3 regions of the Janthinobacterium sp. FT14W genome follow, and region 2 is predicted to be linked to each of the others. Evidence: predicted binding sites of a transcription regulator. Region 2 holds the regulator's gene; each other region holds the start of a gene.

Region 1 (5,706 bases), on a different contig from region 2:
CGCTCAGCTCGATGCCGCGCAGGAAGGGCGGCAAGCCTTGCGCGCCGGGTCCGCCCGGGCCGTGGCCGAAGGCGGGCGGCGGGCCGTCCATGGCGCGTGGCGGCGGGCCGTCCGGCGCCGGGGTCTGCTGGGCCAGTGCGACCAGCGGCATGCTGCAGGCGGACAGCAGCAACAGCGATACTGCGATACTCAGGTATTTCATCGGGCTTTCCTTTCGTGGCGATCAGCCCTGATTGTCGGCGTCTGGCGTGTAAAGCAACGTTAGGACCGCGTAAAAGCGTGTAAAGGAAGGGGCTGGAATGTAAGCAGACGTATGTAAAAGCGGGTAAAACCGCCCTGAACAGCCCCCTTTGACTGCTATCATCGGGCGATATTCACCCGAAAAAAGCACAGGCATGAGCAAGGTTTTGTTAATCGATGACGACGTGGAGCTGGTCGGCATGTTCCAGGAATACCTGACGCAGGAAGGTTTCGACGCGCGCGCCGTGCATGACGGCGAAAGCGGCGCGGCCGAAGCGCTGACGGGCCTGTACGCCATCGCCGTCCTCGACGTCATGATGCCGCGCATGAATGGCCTGGAAACCCTGCGCCGCATCCGCGCCGGCAGCAACCTGCCCATCCTGATGCTGACGGCGCGCGGCGACGACACGGACCGCATCGTGGGCCTGGAGCTGGGCGCCGACGATTACGTCACCAAGCCCTGCACGCCGCGCGAGCTGACGGCCCGCATCCGCGCCATCCTGCGCCGCGCGCAAGCGGCGCCGCCCGACGGCGCGGGCCCGGCGCCGCTGGCCGTGGGCCAGTTGACGATGTGGCCAGAGCAACGCCGCGCTTCCTGGGCCGGCGCCCACCTGGAACTGACGAGCACGGAATTCAACCTGCTGGAAGTGCTGGTGCGCCACGCGGGCAAGCCCGTGAGCAAGAATCAATTGTCCGAACTGGGCCTGGGCCGGCCCATGGCACGCTTCGACCGCAATATCGACGTGCACCTGAGCAGCCTGCGCCGCAAGCTGGGCAGCCTGGCCGACGGCCGTTCCTGCCTGCAGACCGTCTACCGTCTCGGCTATCAGTTGATCAAGGAGTAAGCGTGGGCCGTCTGTTCTGGAAGTTTTTTCTGTGCATCATGCTCGCGCAAGTGACGGCCACCATCGGCATCGGCGGCACCTTCTGGCTGAAAAACCGCGCCGCGCAGCAGGAGCGTGCCCTTGACATCGACACCAGCCCGCCTGCCCAGATGGCCATCGAAGCGGCCAGCGCCACCCTGGAAGCGGGCGGCAGCAAGGCCTTGCAGCAATTCCTCGGCAAGATGGAGCGCATGCGCGTGTTTGCCGTCGATGCCCAAGGGCAAGAACTGATGGGCCGCACGGTCCATCCGGCGATACTGGCCAAGGCGCGCGCACTGCTGGCGCAAGGCTTGCCCCACGCCGTGGTGCGCGAGGTCAGCGGCAGCGACGGCGCGCGTTATCTGCTGTTCCTGCCCTCGTCCGTCCGCTTTCGCACTGCCGAGGCAGGCGCCGCGCGCGATACGCTCAATGCCGTCACCCTGAGCGGCCCCCGCGCCATGAGCGGGCCCCGTGCCGATGCGTCCGGCATGCCGCCGCCCCGCCCCGATTTCCAGCGCGGGCCGCCGCCCGGTCCCCGCATGGACAGCCCCTACCGCACCTTCATTCCTCTGGCCGCCGCCATCGCCGCCAGCCTGCTGTTCTCCTTCCTGCTGGCCTGGTATTTTGCGCGCCCCATCCGCGACTTGCGGCAAGCGTTCGAAGCCGCTTCGCACGGCGACCTGGCGCCCCGCTTTCACGCCAGCGGCAAGCGCGGCGATGAATTGACGGACCTGGGACGCGATTTCGACCGCATGACCAGCCGTTTGCGCAACCTCATGGATAGCCAGACGCGCTTGCTGCACGATGTGTCGCACGAGCTGCGCTCGCCGCTGGCGCGCTTGCAGGCAGCCATCGGCCTGGCGCACCAGCAGCCGGACAAGATGGATGCCTCGATGCAGCGCATCGAGCGCGAAGGCGAACGCATGGACAAGCTGATCGGCGAGCTGCTGACCCTGTCGCGGCTGGAAGCGGGCGCCGGCTCCCCCCTCAGCGAAGACGTCGGCATCGCCGACCTGCTGCACGACATTATGGAAGACGCCCGCTACGAAGCGAAGGCGCGCCAGGTGGACATCGCCCTGGCGGGCGACGCGGCCATCGCCGACGCTGCCGTCACGGGCAGGCCGGAACTGCTGGCGCGCGCCGTGGAAAACGTGGTGCGCAATGCCGTCAAGCATAGCCCCGATGGCGGCACGGTGGAAGTGAATCTGTCGCGCCTGCATGACGGCAAGCAGGATCTGCTGCGCATCGCCGTGCTGGACCGGGGGCCCGGCGTGGCCAGCGCCGACCTGGCCCGCATCTTCCAGCCGTTCTTCCGCGCCAGCAATACCCAGCACAGCACGGACGGCCATGGCCTGGGCCTGGCCATCGCCCAGCACGTGATCAGCGCCCATGGCGGGCGCATCGGCGCCAGCTTGCGCAGCGGTGGCGGGCTGTGCGTGGAAATGCTGTTGCCCGTCAAGACGCCAGGCTGAGCTATCGTCAGCCTGGCGGCGGGCGGGGTCCGGGACCTCGTTAGGCCTGCGTGTCGATGATGCTGCCCAGGGTGGACGAGCTTGATTTGGCCGGGTTCGTCGCCGTATCGGCGCTGCTGGCCGCAGGCGTCTCTTGCTGCGCCGCCTGTTGCGCGGCCGCCGCTTGCAACTGAGCGATTTGCGCCTGCAAGGCCTGGATCTGCTGCGCCAGCTGCTGCTGCAGCTTTTGCGACGCCTCCGTCTGCTCGCCCTTCTGCGATTCCGTCAACTGCTTTTGCGCCGCCGTGATCTGCTTTTGCAGCGCCGCGATCTGCGCACTGCTGCCCGAACTGGCGCTTCCCGCCGCGCTGGCCGTGCCGACCGCGCTGCCTGAACCGATTGCCGCTACCATGCTGCCTCCTGAATGTTTCGATACCAAGGTTAACGGCAGGCCTGAGCGTGGATGTAGTGGCGCGCGTGTAAAGACAGGTAAAGAGCGCTGCCGGTACGTACTCTTGCTCCTGGGCACAAAAAACTGGCACACTGGCGCTTCCCCAGCCACGCCTTGATCAGATCGCCATGCCCCTGCTGCCCGCCCTGCCCGACCTCGTGCCCCGCCAGCGCTGCGGCGTGATCGAGTTTCCCGTCCACCACATGCGCGGCGGCACGTCGACGGGCCTGGTCCTGCATGCATCGTCCGTGCCGGCCGACCTGGCCCTGCGCGAGGAATTGCTGCGCCACCTGATGGGCGTGCCCCAGTCCGGCCGCCAGGCGGGCAACCGGCAGATCACGGGCCTGGGACGGGGCGCGCCGACCAGCAACAAGGTCTTCCTGGCCGAGGTGGAACGGCACGCGGGCCAGCCGCGCCTGGTCAGCACCCTGGCCCAGCTGGCCGGCGAGCACGGGAATATCGATTGGAACGTGAACTGCGGCAATATGTCGTCCGCCCTGCAACTGTGGGGCCTGGACAGCGGCGTGATCGAGGCGCTGGCCATCGGCGCGCACGACATCGATATCCGCAACACCAACACGGGCGTCATCACCACCTCGCGCATGGTGCGCGAACTGGACGGCAGTTTTACGGCGAGCAGCATTCCCGGCGTGCCCGGCAGCTTCCCCCGCGTGGACCTGTTCATGCAGCAGCCCGCAGGCGCCAAGACGGGAAAATTACTACCGACAGGCAAGGCGCAAGACCAGGTGCACGGCTATGACGTCTCGTGCGTGGACGTGGCCGTGCCCATGGTCATCGCACTGGCCAGCCAGTTCGGCAAGACGGCGCGGGAAGCGGTACAGGAACTGGAGGCGGACCCCGCTTTCATGCAAGCCATCCGCCAGGTGTGGAGCGGGGCGGGACTGTTGATGGGCTTGCGGCGGCGCGATGGCGAACCGATGACATTGGAAGAACTGGAACGCAACGAAACCATCCCCAAGTTCTGCATCGTGGGCGCGGCTACGGGAGAGGGAAATATTGCGGTACGGTACTTTACGCCCCAGGCGGGCCATGCTTCGCTGGCCGTCTCGGGCGGCTGCTGCCTGGCGGCGGCCTGCCTGATACCGGGCACGGTGGCGCATGCGCTGGCGCGCGGCGTGCCGCCCGTCGGGCAGGCGGATGCGGAGATCGAGATCGGCATCGCAAACCCGGCCGGCATCCTGGACACCACCATCGTGGCGCGCCAGGCAGGAAACGCCATCGCCATCCACGGCGCGGCCTACCGGCGCAGCACGCAAATCTTGCTGCGCGGCCATGTTCCCCTGTACCAGCCGTCAGCCGCGCTGAAAGCGTGGCTGCTGAAACAACTGTGAGGTGAGGCTGGGGGCTGGCGCCCCACCCTTCAATCCGTCAGGTCTTCGGCAGGGTCACGCCTACTTGGCCCTGGTACTTGCCGCCGCGGTCCTTGTACGACGTTTCGCACACTTCATCGGATTCGAAGAACAGCACTTGCGCCACGCCTTCGTTGGCGTAGATTTTCGCCGGCAACGGCGTCGTGTTCGAAAACTCCAGGGTCACATAGCCTTCCCATTCCGGTTCGAACGGGGTGACGTTGACGATGATGCCGCAGCGCGCATAGGTGCTCTTGCCCAGGCAAATGGTCAGCACATTGCGGGGAATGCGGAAATATTCCACGGTACGGGCCAGCGCGAACGAGTTCGGCGGGATGATGCAATAGCCCTTGCCGGACACGTCGACGAAGTTGTTCGCGTCAAAATCCTTGGGATCGACGATGGTGGTGTTGATATTGGTAAACAATTTGAACTCGTCGGCGCAGCGGATGTCATAGCCATAGCTGGACGTACCGTAGGACACGATGCGGTTGCCGTCGCGTTCCTTGATCTGGCCCGGTTCGAACGGCTCGATCATGCCCGTTGTTTCCGCCATGCGGCGTATCCATTTATCGCTTTTAATCGTCATCGCAGGGGTATCTTTCTAGAATATCGGAATGGCGGGGGCCGCGCGCCTGGTGCAGGCACGGCCCGAATGGCAGGATTTTACGCGAAAAACCGCCACTTTTGGCCCTTGCCCGCTGAAAATCCTTGCCAGTCGGCTAGTGTTTAGCCAACAGCGAGGCGATCATCTCGCGCACCACTTGCGCCGTCAGTTCCGGATTTTCCATTGGAAACAAATGGCCGCCCGGCACCTGGCGGAAAAACTTGCCGACCAGCTTGCGCGTGGCCGTCAAGCCCGCCTGGCGGCATTCCACCGATTCCGTGCCGCCGATAAAGCCGATGGGCACGGGAAGGCCATCCTTGACGAGGTCGCCGATATGGTGCGGCAGGCTGCGGTAGACGTCCGTTTCCACTTCGCGCGTAAAGCGCAGCTGCACCCCTTCCGGATGCGGCGCCAGGCCGCTGTCTATGTAGTCGCGCAACACTTGCGGCGCCCAGATGGCGAACATGTCCTTGGCGGCAAAGTGTTCATACGCGGCTTGCGCATCGGGCCACAGCTTGCGCCGCCGGGCGGAAAAACGGGCGGGAGAGTAACGCTCGCCCAGCGCCGTGTTGCGCGCCAGGCGCACCAGCATGGCGCGCCAGCCCGCCACCACGGGCGAATCGAGCAAGACCACGCAGCGCACCAGGTCGGGCCGCTGCTTGGCCACCATCACGCTGAGCATGCCGCCCAGCGAATGGCCGACGAGGATCACGGGCGCCGTATA
Region 2 (5,706 bases):
TCGTGGGGTTCGACGCAGCAGCGCGAGCCGCAGAAGGCCGTCGTGCTGCGCGAAATGCTGGCGGCCGGCTTCTCGGCCAGCCTGGCGCGCTACCTGATCGACAAGCTGCCTGCCGGCCTCGATGGCGCGCAAAGCATGCGCTGGATCAAGACGGTCCTCAGCCGCAACCTCAATACCGTGGCCAATGAAGACGCCATGCTGGAGCAGGGCGGCGTGTTCGCCCTCGTGGGCCCGACCGGCGTGGGCAAGACCACCAGCACGGCCAAGCTGGCGGCCCGCTGCGTAATGCGCCATGGCCCGGAAAAGCTGGCCCTGATCACCACCGATGCGTATCGTATCGGCGCGCATGAACAGCTGCGCATCTACGGCAAGATCCTCGGCGTGATGGTGCATTCCGTGAAGGACGAGGCGGACCTGCGCATCGCCCTGAAGGAATTGAAGAACAAGCACACGGTGCTGATCGACACGGTGGGCGTGAGCCAGCGCGACCAGATGGTGACGGAGCAGGTGGCCATGCTGTCGGGCGCCGGTGCCGACGTGAAACGCCTGCTGTGCCTGAACTCCACGGCCACGCAGGAAACCCTCAATGAAGTGGTGCGCGCCTACCAGGGCAGCGGCCTGGCCGGCTGCATCATGACCAAGCTCGATGAAGCGGCGTCGATCGGCAACGTGCTCGACGTGGTGATCCGCCAGAAGCTGAACCTGTTCTATGTGTCGAACGGCCAGCGCGTGCCGGAAGACCTGTACCTGGCCGACCGCGGCTACCTGATCGACCGTGCCTTCAAGCTCAAGCGCGATGCGGCGGCCACGCAGTTTTCCGATGCCGAACTGCCGCTGCTGATGGCGCAGGCGGCTGCCCGCAACAATGAAGCGCGCGGGGTGCACCTTGGCTAATTTCGATTTCGACCAGGCCGAAGGCTTGCGCCGCATGCTGGCCGGGCCGCAGCCGCGCGTCATGACGTTCCTCTCGGCCACGCCGCAGGACGACAAGGGCGCCATGCTGGTCAACCTGGGCGCCTCGCTGGCCTATGGCGGCAATGACGTGCTGCTGCTCGACGCCAGCGGCGGCAGCGATGGCGTGGCATCGCGCCTGGGACTGGCGCATGGCGCCAGCCTGCGCGACGTGGCGCGCCAGCAGTGCGGCCTGAATCAGGTAATCCACCAGGTGCCGCAAGGCTTCGGCGTGGCCAGCCTGGGCGCGCGCAACCACCTGATGGACAGCATGGACTATGCGGGCGAAGACGAATTGCGCCGCCTGGGCAAGACCTTTGAGGTGCTGGCGCGCCAGAGCGGCATCGTGCTGGTCGACGGCGTCGTGGCCGACGAGGGCGACTGCTTCCCCGTGCCCCTGATGGCCTCGTCCGATATCGTGGTGCAGGTATCGACCAGCGCCACCTCGATCAAGGCGGCGTACTGCCTGATCAAGCGCCTGAGCCAGGAACTGGGACGGCGTCCGTTTGGCATTCTTGTCACGGGCGCTTCCGAATCCGAGGCAAAAGTGGTATACGATAATATGGCGCAGGCGGCAAGCCGCTACCTGGCCGTGAAACTGACTTCGATGGGGTCGGTGCCTGCCGATGAGTATCTGCACCGCGCGGCGCGGCTGGGCCGCAGCGTGGTCGATGCGTTTCCGCTGGCGGGCGCTTCGGTGGCGTTTCGCGGACTGGCCGAGCGGCTGGCCCGTTCGGCGGCGCCGGTGCTGGGCGGTACCTTGTGCCAGACGGGGAGCGCACACCATTTCAGCGCCTGAATGCAACCGTAGCACCAGATAAGACGAGAAAACAATAAGCAGCCTATGTACACGGTCAAAGGGAAATCGAACAAGGACCATTTGCTGACGGAACACATTCCGCTGGTGAAGCGTCTGGCGCACCATATGAAGGCGAAATTGCCGCCTTCGGTCGAGGTCGATGACCTGATCCAGGCCGGCATGATCGGCTTGCTGGACGCCATTACCCGCTATGAAGAGACGCATGGCGCGCAGTTCGAGACGTATGCCGTGCTGCGCATCCGCGGCGCCATGCTCGACGAATTGCGCACCAGCGACTGGCTGCCGCGCAGCATGCGCCAGAACATGCGCAAGATCGAAGAGGCGATGAGCATCCTGCAGCAGCGCCTGGGCCATCCGCCGACGGAGTCGGAAGTGGCCAAGCTGCTCAAGATGTCGCTGGCCGACTACCAGGAAATGCTGGGCGACGGCGGCGGCCACCAGCTCGTGTACTACGAAGATTTTCATGACCCGGACGGCAATGACAGCTTCCTCGACCGCCACTGCGTGGACGAGGACAGCGACCCCTTGCGTTCCCTGCTCGATACCGATTTCCGGCAATCCGTGATCGATGCCATCGATGCGCTGCCGCCACGCGAGAAAATACTCATGGGCCTGTACTACGAAGAAGAGCTGAACCTGAAGGAGATCGGCGCGGTGATGGGCGTGTCGGAATCGCGCGTCTCGCAGCTGCATACCCAGGCCGTCGCGCGCCTGCGCGCAACCTTGAGGGAGCAGGCGTGGACTGGTCCAGCGTAATCGGGCTGGCGCTGGCGCTGGCGGGCCTGCTGGTCGGCCAGGCACTGGAGGGCGGCAAGATGGCCTCCCTGCTGCAGCCGGCCGCCTTTGCCATCGTCATCGTCGGCACCTTCGGCGCCGTGCTGCTGCAGACGCGGCTGCGCACCTTCGTGCGCGGCCTGGAAATGCTGCGCTGGGTGTTTTTGCCGCCCGCCGACACGCGCGCCGCGCTGGCGCGCGACATCGGGCAATGGAGCCTGACGGCGCGCCGCGACGGCCCGCTGGCCCTCGAGCGCCTGATGGAAAACACGGCCGACCGCTTCAACGCCAAGGGCTTGCGCATGATCGTCGACGGCATCGCGCCCGACAAGCTGCGCCAGCTGCTCGACGTGGAAATCTCCGCCTATGAAATGGCCGAGCGCCAGGCCGTCAAGGTGTGGGAATCGGCGGCCGGCTATTCGCCCACCATCGGCATCCTGGGCGCCGTGCTGGGCCTGATCCACGTGATGGAAAACCTCACCGACCCCAGCAAGCTGGGCGGCGGCATCGCCGTCGCGTTCGTCTCAACGATTTATGGCGTGGGCCTGGCCAACCTGCTGTTCCTGCCGGTGGCGAACAAGCTCAAGGCCATCGTTTCGCGCCGCGTGCTGCAGTATGAAATCACGGCCGCCGTGCTGTACGACATCGCCACGGGCGACCATACGCGCATCATCGAAGAGCGCGTCTCCAGCCTGCTGCACGAGCACTGACCATGATGCGGCGCGCGCGCAGGAAGTATGACGAGGAACCGGACAACCAGGACCGCTGGCTGATTTCGTACGCCGACTTCATCACCCTGCTGTTCGCCTTCTTCGTCGTCATGTATGCGATTTCGCAAGTCAACGAAGGCAAGTACCGCGTCTTCCAGAACGCCATCGGCCAGGCCTTCAGCCTGGAAAAGGGCGCGCCGCCCATCGTCATGGAAGCGCCGCAAGCCATCCCGCTGCCCAATCCCGCCCTGAAACGCCGCACGGAAGCCATCCGCCGCGAGCGCGAACACATGACGCGCCTGGCGCAGGACCTGGCGTCCACCCTGGCGCCGCTGGTCAAGGAAGGCAAGGTGCGGGTCACGCAGACGAGCCGCGGCGTCAGCGTGGAAATCAATGCCAGCGTGCTGTTCGACCCGGGCGCGGCGCGCCTGACGGCGGAATCGGACCAGGCCCTGCGCGCCGTGGCCGTGCTGCTCAAGGACGACACGCACGACGTGCAGGTGGAAGGGCATACGGACGTGCAGCCGATCAGCAATTCGAACTTTGCCTCGAACTGGGAATTGTCGGCCGCGCGCGCCAGCGCCGTCGTGCGCCTGTTCATCGCCAGCGGCGTGAAGGCTGCGCGCCTGACGGCCGTGGGCCACGCCGACAACATCCCCGTGGCGCCCAACGCCACGCCGGAAGGGCGCGCGCGCAACCGCCGCGTGGCCGTGACGATTTTGTCGGGCATCCCGGAAACGGTGACGGAAGTGCCGACGGCGCCCGTGGCGCCAGCCAACTGAGCTCGTCAACTGCGGGCTGCCGCTTGGTACAATCGCGCTTTCTTCCTTTTTATCTTTCCCTCATGAAAAGCAGCTCCCTGGGCGGTCTCGTCTATTCCACCGAAACGGGCCGCATGTGCCCCGCCTGCCGCCAGCCGCTGGCGCAGTGCGCGTGCAAGGCGCAAGCGAAGGCGGCGCCTGCGGGCGACGGCGTGGTGCGCGTGTCGCGCCAGACCAAGGGCCGCGGCGGCAAGAGCGTCACCGTGGTCAAGGGCTTGCCGCTGGATGCCATCGCCCTGGCCCTGCTGGGCAAGCAGCTGCGCACGCAGTGCGGCTCGGGCGGCACGGTCAAGGATGGCGTGATCGAAGTGCAGGGCGACCATGTGGACACCATCGTGGCCGCGCTGACCAGGCTGGGCCACCAGCCGAAAAAGGCGGGCGGCTAGCGGTGCCGCGCGCCTGTGGTAAGGTGCGTTTCCTTTTATGCGCCACCTCACATGAATAACAAACTGACCGGCATCGCCATCGCCGCCGCCATCGCGGCAGCGCTGGCGTTCGTGTACTGGCCGGCGCCCGACGGCGATGCGCCCCAGGTGGCGGCCGGCATCGCAGCCGCACCGCAGGGCCGCAGCCTGGCCTCGTATTTGAATCTGGATGCGGCGCCCATGCCCGCCGCGGCGCCCGTGCCCGTCACCCTGGCGCAGCAGCTGGCACGCCTGGCGGCCAGCGGCAAGCCGGAAGACGCGTATGCGGCGTATAACCTGCTCGACGATTGCATCGTCTTCCAGCGCGAAGGCCGCTTGCCGGGGCTGGAATTCGAGCTGGGACGCGAGATGACGGCGGAAGAAAAAGCCGCCCAGCAGCAGCTGTGCGCGGGCCTGACGCAGCGCCAGCGCGAGGACCGCCTCGGCTACCTGGCCGCCGCCGCGCAAGGCGGCGTGCCGGGCGCGGCCACCATCTTCCTGTCGGAAGGCCCGTTCGGCGACCGCAGCGCGCTGCGCAACCGTCCCGACGATCCGCTGGTGCAGGCGTGGAAGCGGCAAGCCATCGCCCAGCTGACGGCGCAGGCGGACGAGGCGGAACTCACCAGCGTGTCGACCCTGATGATGGCGTATCTGCGCGATGGCGAGGTGGTGCAGAAAGATGCGCCGCAAGCGTATGGCTATCTGCTGGCCCTGCGCCAGGTCTACGACGACATCCTCGCGCCCGGCGTCACGAATCCCTATCAGGATGAGTACTGGCACTGGCTGCAGGCGGAACTGACGCCGGAACAGCAAGCGGCGGCCGCCGCGAAGGCGCAGGCCATCGTGGCGAAATACCGCCAGCATACGGGACGTCCCGCGCACGGCTGAAGGGCAGGGCGGCTGCCCCTTGCCGGGGCATGGCTGTTAACTGGGGGGAATCAGCCGATGACGACGCGGCGGCTGGCCGTGTTCGTCGTCGGTTGGCCGCTGGGGCCGTAGAAATTGCCGCTCTGGGCCGTGGGGCGCATGGCGTTCAGCGCGCCTTGCGTGTGCAGCATGTGCTTGTTGACGAGCAGGCTGTTCAGGCGGTTTTGCTCTTTCGCTTCGCGCGTGGTCTCGAGCAGGGCTTTCCACAGCGATGCCGCCTCGGCCTCGCTGGCGCCGACCAGCCAGTCTTCCATGCCCGCTTCGGCGGCCGTAAAACCGGCTGCCGCCAGCGCCTGGTG
Region 3 (5,706 bases), on a different contig from region 2:
CCGATGAAATACGGTCTATCGCCATGCCATTGCTTCCAGGTGGTAAGTATGAATAAGATCCGCCATCGCGCCCGGCCAGCAATTATTGTAGTAGAGAAAGAATCAGCTTGCTCATGCTCTGGCTTTGCTTGAGCATGGCCGTACTGGCTTGCATCAGCATCTGGGCCGAGGTCATGTTGGCGCTTTCCGCCGCATAGTCGACATCCATGATGCGGCCGATGGCGGTCTTGGTGTGGGTGATCATGTTGGACAGGTTATTGTAGACATGTCCGAGCCGGTTTGCAGTGGCGCCCAGCGCCGAGCGCACGCTGCCGACCTTGTCGATGGCCGCCGCCAGCTGGTCGATCATGCCGTTGGCGCTGCCGTTGCTGGCAAATTCGCTGCCCGCCGTGGCGCCTGGCGCGAAATTGACCGAGATCGCCTGCAGCGCCGCATCCAGGCTGCCCATGTCGCCGGACACATCAAATTGCATGGTCTCGCTGCCGCTGGCGCCGATCTGGAACGTCATCGCTTGCGACAGGGTGCCCTTGCCGGCGCTGCCATTGCCCAGCAATAAAGTGCCGCCATAGCGGGTGTTCGTCATCACGTTGTACAGTTCGGCACCCAGCGCATCGTATTCGCCCTGCATGGCGTCGCGGTCTTTCTGGTTCGACGAGGCGTCTGCCGCCTGCGTGGCCAGGTCCTTCATGCGCACCAGCATGGCGGTGACTTCGCCGAATGCGCCTTCGGCCGTCTGCAGCAGCGAAGTGCTGTTTTGCGTGTTGCGCATGGCCACCGCCATGCCGCTGGTCTGGGCGCTCAGCCTGGTGGCGATCTGCAGGCCGGCCGCATCGTCCATGGCCGAGTTGATGCGAAAGCCCGTGGAGAGGCGCGTCATCGACGTCGACAGCATTTGCTGGGCCCAGCCCATGGCCCGCTGGGCTGACAGTGCGGCAGTATTGGTATGAATGCTCAGCACGTGGCGGCTCCGGTAGGCGATTGTTCGGTGTTCTACCTTGTATAGGCGACTATGCCGGCAACATCGTTAAACGTGATGGCAATTTAGCTAAAAATGCCAGGAATGCATGCTGGTGCGGGCGAAAAAAAAGCCAGACCGGAGTCTGGCTTCGAGGTACGGGCCGCAAGCGGCCGGGCCGATATTATTGCAGCAGGGACATGACCATCGAGGACATGCTGTTGCTTTGCTTCAGCATCGCGGTGCCGGCTTGCAGCAGCATTTGCGACGACGTCATGTTCGAGCTTTCGGTAGCGAAGTCGGTGTCCATGATGCGGCCGGTAGCGGCTTTGGTGTTGGTGGCGATGTTCGACAAGTTGGTGTTGACGTGGTCCAGACGGTTAGCCGTCGCGCCCAGTGCCGAACGCACGGTGCTGACGCTGTCGATGGCGGTAGCCAGCAGGCCGATGGTGGCGTTGGCGGTGGCGGTCAGTTCCGTTGCGCCCGTCGATGCTGCCGACGAGAAGTTTTTGCTCAGGCCGGTCAGGGCTGCGTTCAGTGCGGTCAGGTTGCCCGACACGTCGAAGCTCATTTTTTCCGTCGAGCTGGCGCCGATCTGGAACGTCATCGAGGTCGACAGCGTGCCGGAGGCAGCAGCCGCGCCGTCGCCCAGCAGCTTGGTGCCGCCGAACGTGGTGTTGGTCATGACGTTGTACAGTTCTTGGCCCAATGCATTGTATTCAGCTTGCATTGCGGTTTTGTCGTTGGCGGTCGACGAGGCATCGGAAGCTTGGGTAGCCAAGTCTTTCATGCGCACCAGCATGTTGGTGACTTCGGCGAATGCGCCTTCAGCCGTTTGCAGCAGCGAGGTGCTGTTTTGCGTGTTGTTCATCGCAACGGTCATGCCGCTGGTTTGTGCTTTCAGGCGGGTTGCGATCTGCAGGCCGGCAGCGTCGTCCATTGCCGAGTTGATGCGGAAGCCGGTGCTCAGGCGCGTCATCGAAGTCGACAGTTTGGATTGGGTATTCGAGATCGAATTTTGTGCCGACAGGGAAGCAGCGTTGGTGTGAAGACTCAGCATGGTGTCATTCCTAATTGGGTGGTTACGGTGAGGAGCGACGGTTTATCTGCTCCTATCAGTACAAGACGACCGTGTCGCCACCTTAATTAAATGCTTTAAGGAAATTTCTTAAAATAATTGGTATTTCTTGCTTCGCCGGCCCGTTCGACTGGTATCGCAGCATGCCTGCGTCTGCTGCGCACGAAAAAAAGCCAGACCGGAGTCTGGCTTCGAGGTACGGGCCGCAAGCGGCCAGGGCGATATTATTGCAGCAGGGACATGACCATCGAGGACATGCTGTTGCTTTGTTTCAGCATCGCGGTGCCGGCTTGCAGCAGCATTTGCGACGACGTCATGTTCGAGCTTTCGGTAGCGAAGTCGGTGTCCATGATGCGGCCGGTAGCGGCTTTGGTGTTGGTGGCGATGTTCGACAAGTTGGTGTTGACGTGGTCCAGACGGTTAGCCGTCGCGCCCAGTGCCGAACGCACGGTGCTGACGCTGTCGATGGCGGTAGCCAGCAGGCCGATGGTGGCGTTGGCGGTGGCGGTCAGTTCCGTTGCGCCCGTCGATGCGCCGCTGGAGAAGTTCGCGCTCAGGCCGCTCAGGGCGGTGTTCAGCGTGGACAGGTCGCCCGATACGTCGAAGCTCATTTTTTCCGTCGAGCTGGCGCCGATCTGGAATGTCATCGAGGTCGACAGCGTGCCTTTGGCTGCGCCGCTACCGTCGCCCAGCAGCTTGGTGCCGCCGAACGTGGTGTTGGTCATGACGTTGTACAGTTCTTGGCCCAATGCATTGTATTCAGCTTGCATTGCGGTTTTGTCGTTGGCGGTCGACGAGGCATCGGAAGCTTGGGTAGCCAAGTCTTTCATGCGCACCAGCATGTTGGTGACTTCGGCGAATGCGCCTTCAGCCGTTTGCAGCAGCGAGGTGCTGTTTTGCGTGTTGTTCATCGCAACGGTCATGCCGCTGGTTTGTGCTTTCAGGCGGGTTGCGATCTGCAGGCCGGCAGCGTCGTCCATTGCCGAGTTGATGCGGAAGCCGGTGCTCAGGCGCGTCATCGAAGTCGACAGTTTGGATTGGGTATTCGAGATCGAATTTTGTGCAGACAGGGAAGCAGCGTTGGTGTGAAGACTCAGCATGATGTCATTCCTAATTGGGTGGTTACAGTGAGGAGCGACGGTTTATCTGCTCCTACCAGTACAAGACGACCATCCTTTCCGTTTTATTAAATGCCGTATGGAAATTTATCTTCCATTGCCTTCATGGCAATATTGGCAGATTCAATCCGCCACGCCGCCGTGTTCCGCCTCCCATTGCCGGCGGCTGCTTTTCAGGATGTCGATGACCAGCAATGCCTTCGCTTCGTCGGCGCACAGGTCTTCCATGAACATGGCGTTATTGTTGCGTACCCATGGCAGCGGCATTTCCCACCATGCCAGTTCCAGCAGCGCGGCACGGACTTTTTCCGTGAAACGGTAGCGTATCAGGCGCGCCGGCGACCCCGCGTAAATACCATAGGGTTCCGAGCGGAAATTGGGTGGCAGCAGCGAGCGGGCACCGATGACGCAGCCGTTTTCGATCACGCTGCCGCCCAGCACCATCACTTCGTCGCCGATCCAGACATCGTTCTTGATCACCGTGTCGGCATACTGCGGCGGGGGCGCATTTTTCAAGCCGCCGCCGAGGATGGACAGCATGTACGTCGAGATCGTGCGCATTTCATGCTGGCCATTGAGGATGAAACTCAGGCGCGAGCCGCCGGCCACATAGCGGCCGACGCACAGGCTTTGCTGGCCGCTGTCATATTTCACCAGCGAACCGACGCCGAAACAGGAGCCGCGCCCGATATAGAAGTGGCCGCTATCCGCTTCCTGGTCCAGCCAGTTGCGGAAAAACTGGTGGGGCAGGGTGCTGATGGCGCCATCCGCGTAGCCCAGCACCGTGAATTGCGCCGACCAGGGGTGGTTTTCCGCCACGCCGGAAAAATTGGTTTCTGTGGAAATTTGCATCAGGCGATATTCCGTACGGGTTCTTGTTGCAGGGCGGGGGCGGCGATCATGGCGATAATGGCGTCCACGGTTTCCATCGCCAGGTCCGGATAGATGGGCAGGCAGATCACCTGCGACGACGCCAGCCGCGCCACGGGCAGGTTCGCGTGCGCGGCGGACGGCATGCCGCGGTACATGGGGAAGTCGCTGATGAGCGGATAAAAATAGCGGCGCGCATAGATTTCCTGGTCGCGCAGCAGCTGGAACAGGGCGTCGCGCGACAGCGGGTAGCCGGGGCCCACGAGGATGGGGAAATACGCGTGGTTGGCCGCCTCGCCATCGCCCTGCTGCAGGCAAGTGATGCCGCCGATGCCGGCCAGCTGCTGGCGGTAACGCGCATCGATCGCCTTGCGCTTCTGGCGCGCGCCGTCGATGCCCTTGAGCTGCAGCAAGCCGAAGGCGGCGTTGATCTCGCTCATCTTGCCGTTGATGCCGGCGGCCACGACCGTGACTTCATCGACGAAGCCGAAGTTTTTCAGGTGGTCGATGCGCTGCTTGGTCTTGGCGTCGGGACAGACGATGGCGCCGCCCTCGAAGGTGTTGAAGATCTTGGTGGCGTGAAAGCTGATCACGGACAGGTCGCCGTGATTGAGCACGCTGCCGCCCCGGTGGCGCACGCCGAACGCGTGTGCCGCATCGTAGATCACCTTCAGGTTGTAGTTGTCGGCGATTTTTTCGATCGCTTCGATGTCGCATGGCCGGCCGTAGCAGTGCACGGGCATGATGGCCGTCGTCTGCGGCGTGATGGCCGCTTCTATCTTGCTCGGGTCGAGGTTCAGGCTGTGCGGCTCGATGTCGGCAAACACGGGCTTGATGTTATTCCACAGCAAAGAATGAGCGGTAGCGACGAACGAATACGGCGTCGTGATCACTTCGCCATTGATGCGCAGTGCCTGCAGGGCCGTCATCAGGGCCAGCGTGCCGTTGGCGAACAGGCAGATGTGCTTGACGCCCAGGTAGTCGCACAGCGCCTGCTCCAACTGTTGGTGGAAGGGGCCGCCATTGGTCAGGATCTTGTTGTCCCAGATCGTCTCCAGGTACGGCAGGAAGTCCTCCAGCGGCGGCAGCAGGGGCTGGGTGACATAGACGGGTTTGTTTTTTTGAGCGCTCATCATAATCCGATCGGCGGGTTGGGCACGGCAACGGGGGCTTCGAACGAGACGGGCGGCAAGCCTTCGCACCAGCGTTGCCAGATGATGCGCAGGCCGTTTTCCAGGCCTTCCGTGATCAGCTTGGGTTTGCCCAGGGTGGAGCGTTCCAGGCGGTGCCGCATGCTGAAGCGGTAGGCGCCCAGCAGCATGGGGTTGGCCGCCATGGCCATGCTGCGGCGCACGAAATCATCTTCGTCGGTGGCGACGAAGTCATCGAGTTCGACCTGGCGCATGATCATGTTGCCGGCGCGGCTAGGCATGGTCGGGCCTGCCGTCGTGAGCGTGGGCACGCCCATCCACAGCGCATGCAGGGTGGTCGTGCTGCCGCAATACGGGAAGGCATCGAGGCAGATATCGATGCGGTGATGGATGGCCATGAACTGGGCCATGCCCGTGCGGCCTTCGAAGGTCAGGCGCTCCGGCGCAATGCCTTCTTCCGCGAACCAGGCCGCCAGTTGCGGCGGCGCCTCCGATTTCGGCATGGCCGCCACGATCATCTTGGCGTCGGGGACG

Evidence for each region. The regulator FliA, encoded in region 2, starts transcription of late flagellar genes. The targets are predictions, from matches to a motif close to CTAAAGTTTNNNNNNNNNNNGCCGNTA.
Region 1: the regulator FliA is predicted to act here: its motif matches at 2,997-3,023, upstream of GCN74_RS28870 (FlxA-like family protein).
Region 3: the regulator FliA is predicted to act here: its motif matches at 2,088-2,114, upstream of GCN74_RS02900 (flagellin).

Annotation. Positions count from the first base shown of each region.
Region 1 is NZ_WFLL01000035.1:6,781-12,486, forward strand. It holds gene GCN74_RS20785 (Spy/CpxP family protein refolding chaperone) at 1-202, opposite strand, end outside; gene GCN74_RS20790 (response regulator transcription factor) at 396-1,085, shown strand; gene GCN74_RS20795 (sensor histidine kinase) at 1,088-2,575, shown strand; gene GCN74_RS28870 (FlxA-like family protein) at 2,616-2,966, opposite strand; gene GCN74_RS20805 (PrpF domain-containing protein) at 3,134-4,357, shown strand; gene dcd (dCTP deaminase) at 4,395-4,964, opposite strand; gene GCN74_RS20815 (alpha/beta fold hydrolase) at 5,098-5,706, opposite strand, start outside.
Region 2 is NZ_WFLL01000051.1:14,494-20,199, reverse strand. It holds gene flhF (flagellar biosynthesis protein FlhF) at 1-894, shown strand, start outside; gene GCN74_RS24460 (MinD/ParA family protein) at 887-1,750, shown strand; gene GCN74_RS24455 (RNA polymerase sigma factor FliA) at 1,796-2,527, shown strand; gene GCN74_RS24450 (flagellar motor protein) at 2,509-3,255, shown strand; gene motD (flagellar motor protein MotD) at 3,261-4,037, shown strand; gene GCN74_RS24440 (translation initiation factor Sui1) at 4,100-4,462, shown strand; gene GCN74_RS24435 (hypothetical protein) at 4,514-5,368, shown strand; gene GCN74_RS24430 (flagella synthesis protein FlgN) at 5,419-5,706, opposite strand, start outside.
Region 3 is NZ_WFLL01000002.1:151,303-157,008, forward strand. It holds gene GCN74_RS02890 (hypothetical protein) at 1-25, opposite strand, end outside; gene GCN74_RS02895 (flagellin) at 83-958, opposite strand; gene GCN74_RS02900 (flagellin) at 1,140-2,015, opposite strand; gene GCN74_RS02905 (flagellin) at 2,258-3,133, opposite strand; gene GCN74_RS02910 (acetyltransferase) at 3,275-4,003, opposite strand; gene GCN74_RS02915 (DegT/DnrJ/EryC1/StrS family aminotransferase) at 4,003-5,157, opposite strand; gene GCN74_RS02920 (tetratricopeptide repeat protein) at 5,154-5,706, opposite strand, start outside.